One region of the Streptomyces sp. NPDC098101 genome, then DNA from elsewhere that is predicted to be linked to it. Evidence: riboswitches for the same ligand, from Rfam matches in the RefSeq annotation. Region 1 holds a riboswitch; the other holds the start of a gene.
The links. Region 1 has a riboswitch for cobalamin ahead of metE (5-methyltetrahydropteroyltriglutamate--homocysteine S-methyltransferase). Riboswitches for the same ligand answer to the same signal wherever they lie in the genome.
Positions count from the first base shown of each region.

Region 2: linked by a shared signal. The riboswitch ahead of ACIQVI_RS05580 (CbtB-domain containing protein) and the one ahead of metE (5-methyltetrahydropteroyltriglutamate--homocysteine S-methyltransferase) in region 1 are both predicted to bind cobalamin.

Region 1 is NZ_JBIWAS010000001.1:322,006-324,196, forward strand. Features, by position in the region: gene metE (5-methyltetrahydropteroyltriglutamate--homocysteine S-methyltransferase) at 1-1,363, opposite strand, end outside; cobalamin riboswitch at 1,529-1,749, opposite strand; gene ACIQVI_RS01360 (3-hydroxybutyryl-CoA dehydrogenase) at 2,064-2,191, opposite strand, start outside.
Region 2 is NZ_JBIWAS010000001.1:1,365,872-1,368,062, forward strand. Features, by position in the region: gene ACIQVI_RS05575 (CbtA family protein) at 1-541, opposite strand, end outside; gene ACIQVI_RS05580 (CbtB-domain containing protein) at 556-783, opposite strand; cobalamin riboswitch at 823-985, opposite strand; gene ACIQVI_RS05585 (histidine phosphatase family protein) at 1,110-1,679, shown strand; gene ACIQVI_RS05590 (FecCD family ABC transporter permease) at 1,738-2,191, opposite strand, start outside.

The DNA.
Region 1 (2,191 bases):
GCTCGTCGGTCTGCGGGAAGGAGCCGATGGTGGTGGTCGGGAGCAGCGGCAGGCCCAGGTGGGCGCGCTGGGCGGCGGCCCGCTCGGCGTACGGCCGCGAGCGCCGGGAGTCGGCCCCGGTGACGGCCTCGGTGCGGGCCCGCACGGCCGGGTTCCGGGTGATGGGGGAGTTCGCGCGGGAGGCGAGGGCGGCGCGGTTGGCGGCCAGCTCGCCCGCGATCGCGTCGGTGCCCCGGGACAGGCCCTTGGCCAGCGTCGTGATCTCGGCGGTCTTCTGCCGCGCGAAGGAGAGCCAGCGCAGGATCTGCGGGTCGACGTCCTTCTCGGCCGCCGCGTCGAGCGGCACGTGGAGCAGCGAGGAGGAGGCGGAGACGTCGACCCGGTCGGCGAGGCCGAGCAGGGTGCCGAGGACGGCCAGGGACTTCTCCAGGTCGTTGACCCAGATGTTGCGGCCGTCGACCACACCGGCGACGAGCCGCTTGCCGGGCAGGCCGCCGACGGCGGCGAGCCCGTCCAGGTTGGCGGCCGCGGGGCCGGTGAAGTCGAGCGCGAGGCCCTCGACCGGGGCCTTGGCCAGGACGGGCAGGGCGTCGCCGAGCCGGTCGAAGTACGAGGCGACGAGCAGCTTGGGCCGGTCGGTGAGCGCCCCGAGGTCGCGGTAGGCGCGCGCGGCGGCGTTCAGGTCGGCCGGGGTCCGGTCCTGGACGAGCGCGGGCTCGTCGAGCTGCACCCACTCGGCGCCGGCCGCGCGCAGGTCGGCGAGGACCTCCGCGTACACCGGCAGGAGCCGGTCCAGCAGGGTCAGCGGGTCGAAGTCGGCGGGCACGCCCGGCGCGGGCTTGGCCAGCAGCAGGTAGGTGACGGGTCCGACGAGGACGGGGCGGGCCGTCAGCCCCAGGGCGAGGGCCTCCTCCAGCTCCGCGACCTGCTTGGCGGAGTCGGCGGTGAAGACGGTGTCGGGGCCCAGCTCCGGCACCAGGTAGTGGTAGTTGGTGTCGAACCACTTCGTCATCTCCAGCGGGGCGACGTCCTGCGTGCCGCGCGCCATGGCGAAGTAGCCGTCCAGGGCGTCGGCCGCGACGGCCTCGCGGTGCCGCGCGGGGATCGCGCCCACCATGACGGTGGTGTCCAGGACGTGGTCGTAGTACGAGAAGTCGCCGGTCGGCACCTCGTGGACGCCGGCCTCGGCCAGCTGCTTCCAGTTCGTTCGGCGCAGTTCGGCGGCGGTGGACCGGAGGGCGTCGGCGGTGACGCGGCCCTTCCAGTAGCCCTCGATCGCCTTCTTCAGCTCCCGGTCACGGCCCTGACGGGGGTAGCCGTAGACGGTGGCCCGTGCTGCCGCGGCTGCGGACTTCGTGGTCACGGAGATCTCCTTCGCGAGATGAATCCCTGAGGTCCCGGAGACGGGACGGGGGCGCGAAGGGGCGACGGACCGGACGGTACGAGCACGCGCGGCGGGCGCGGTCGTCCGTCTGGTATGTGCGCCGACCCGCCCTCGAGGTCACCGGGATGTCCGCGCGCGGAATCGTTCCGCGTGCGGGCAACGGGCAGGTCTTCGGACTCGCGGGCACGTCCTCACGAGGAGGTGTTCCTACTGGCCGTCGCTTCCCGGACCCGTCCCGGGTCCAGTGCGTATGACGGCGGTCGTTCCCGCTCACCGCTGCGGGGCAGTCCCGGATTCCCACCGGGTTCCCTCTTACGACGCATCCCGCCTGGCGGACGGGGCGAACCAGCTGCCGGGCCAGCCTACGGGGTCCGTTCCGCGACCGGGGACGGGTATCTCGCCATTCGGACGAGAAAGTGAGACGGAGGGGTGAACGGGCCGGGCGGTGCGGGCATCCGTGCGTACGGGTCCGGCGGGCGTACGTGTCCCGTGCGTACGGGCCTCGGGCGTACGGGCCCGGCGTGCGTACGGGCCAGGGCGTGCGGGTCCGGGTGCGCCGGGCGCACGGCAGCGGGGCCGGGGACGGCACCACCCGTCCCCGGCCCCTCGCCGTACCGCCGCCGGGTCCTCTCTCGGGACCCTCCACCGGATCCCTCCCCGGCGGCGGGTGCCGGCCCCCTCAGGCCGGCCGTCCGGGCGTCTCCGCCCGGTCGTACGTGTGGAACCCCCGGCCGGTCTTCCGGCCGAGCAGCCCCGCCTCCACCATCCGCAGGAGCAGCGGCGGCGGCGCGTACAGGGGCTCCTTGA
Region 2 (2,191 bases), 1.0 Mb from region 1:
TCCAGTTGCCCAGGCGCGGCGCCAGACGGCGGCCGAGGATCACCGCGCCGACGCCGAGCAGCACGCTGAGCAGGATCATCAGGAAGAACAGGGTGGTGCGCTTCCCGATGGTGTCGGGGTTGCCGACGGCCGGCGGCGTCGCCGGGTACTTCAGGAACGGCACCAGGTAGACGGTGGTGAAGGCCGCGGCGGCGGTCAGCGCCGCGGTGGCCCGCGGGCTGAACCGGCCGATGCGGCCGAGCGCGAAGGAGAAGGCGAGCGCGGCGACGCCGCCCAGCGCCACTCCGTAGACGAGGACGCCGGTGGCCAGGCCGAAGGTGGACTGCGCGGAGCGGCTGACCACCTCCTCCTCTTCCTCGGCCTCCGCGCCGCCGTGCCCGGCGTGGGCCGCCTCCTGGGCGGCCTGGGCCTCCTCCACGGCGATGGAGCCGTCCACGGAGGGCTCACCGCCGACGTAGGCCACGGCGAAGGCGAACAGACCGGCTATCAGACCCGCGATCATGCCGCGGATCAACAGGGTTCTCACAGTCGAGGCGTGCATGTGCTGATCGCCTCTCAGTGGCAGGGGAAGCCGAGCAGGTGGCGCCCGTCGTGCACCCACTCGTGCACGTCGGAACCCGCGAAGAGGGAGGTGGCACCCTGCTCGGCGCCCACGAAGTACAGGGCGATCAGCGCGAGGAGGCCGACGAAGAAGGCCCAGGGCAGCACGGCCCGCACGGGCAGCGGAGCCGGTACGGCGACGGAAGGGGGGGAAACGGCAGCGGAGACGGCAGCCTCGGCCATGATGAAACCTCCTGCGGGAACGCGCGTCCCAAACGGTGGTGCAGGACGACGGTCCACGGGTCTGACTCGCCGCGGCCCCCCTTGCCCGGGAAGGCCTCGGCACACAGTGGCGCGACCGTGCCGGGTTCCCACCGGACTTCCGTATCGCCGTCGTCACGCTGTTCAAATGTCGCCTGACGGTACCGCGTGACGTGGACATTGTTAAGGGCGTGAGGCCTGGATCACCTTCCGCGCGCCCCCGGGCGGAACGCCCGCTTCCCCGGGGCCCGTACCGTACGGGGGACCGCTCCGCCGCCCCGTGCCGGCGCCGACCGAGAAGGATCCCGATGACAGTCCGGCTGACCCTCGTCCCGCCCGCCACGAACGACGCGCTGCGCGAGGTCCGGTTCGACGACGACGGCCCCCTCGACCCGGCGGGACGTGCCCGCGCCGAAGCCCTCGCGGCCGCCGTGGACCCCGCCACGCGCGCGTACGCCTCGCCGTCCGCGCGCTGCCTCGGCACCGCCCGGGCCCTCGGCCTGCGGGCCGAGCCGGCGCCGGGCCTGGCCGGCTGCGCCATGGGCCGGTGGCGGGGGAGGACCCTCGAAGACGTCGCCGCCGCCGAGGAGGCCGGGCTGGCAGCCTGGCTGTCCGACCCGGAGGCCGCGCCGCACGGCGGGGAGTCCCTGCGCGACCTGCGCGTCCGGGTCGGGGCCTGGCTCGACGCGCTCCGGGAGGGGTCGGGGCGCGTCACGGCCGTCGTCGAACCCGACGTCGTCCGCGCGGCGACGGTCCACGCCCTCGGGGCGCCGGACGCGACCGCCCGGCGCCTGGACGTCCGCCCCCTGACGGCCGTCCACCTCAGCGGCCGGAGCGGGCGCTGGAACCTGCGCGTCGGCGAGCCGTTCACCGGATGACGCAAACGGGGAGGGGGAGGATCACCCGGTGGTCCTCCCCCTCCCCGCCGTACCCGCCTCAGACGGGCCGCTTCCACTCCCGCAGCAGCAGATAGCCCAGGTACACCCCGCCGACGGCCATCGTGTACAGGCCGACCGGCAGGTCGTCGAAGAACGGCAGCTGCTGGGCCGCGAGGTCCGCGAGGACCAGGAGCAGGGCGCCGAGCAGGGCCGACATGACGAGCTGCGGCCCGCCGCTGCGGGTGACCCGCTTGGCGATCTGCGGCGCCGTCAGGGAGACGAAGGCGATCGGACCGGCCACGCTGACCGCGCCCGCCGACAGGACGATCGACAGGGCGACCGCCGCCGTCGCGGTCCGGTCCGGGCGGGCGCCCAGACCGGTGGAGAGGTCGTCGCCCATCTCACCGATGCTCAGCGGCCGCGCGAGGAGCGCCGCCAGGGGCAGGCAGACGAGCAGCACCGCCCAGATGACCGTCGCGTCGTCCCAGGAGCGGGCCGAGAGACTGCCGTTG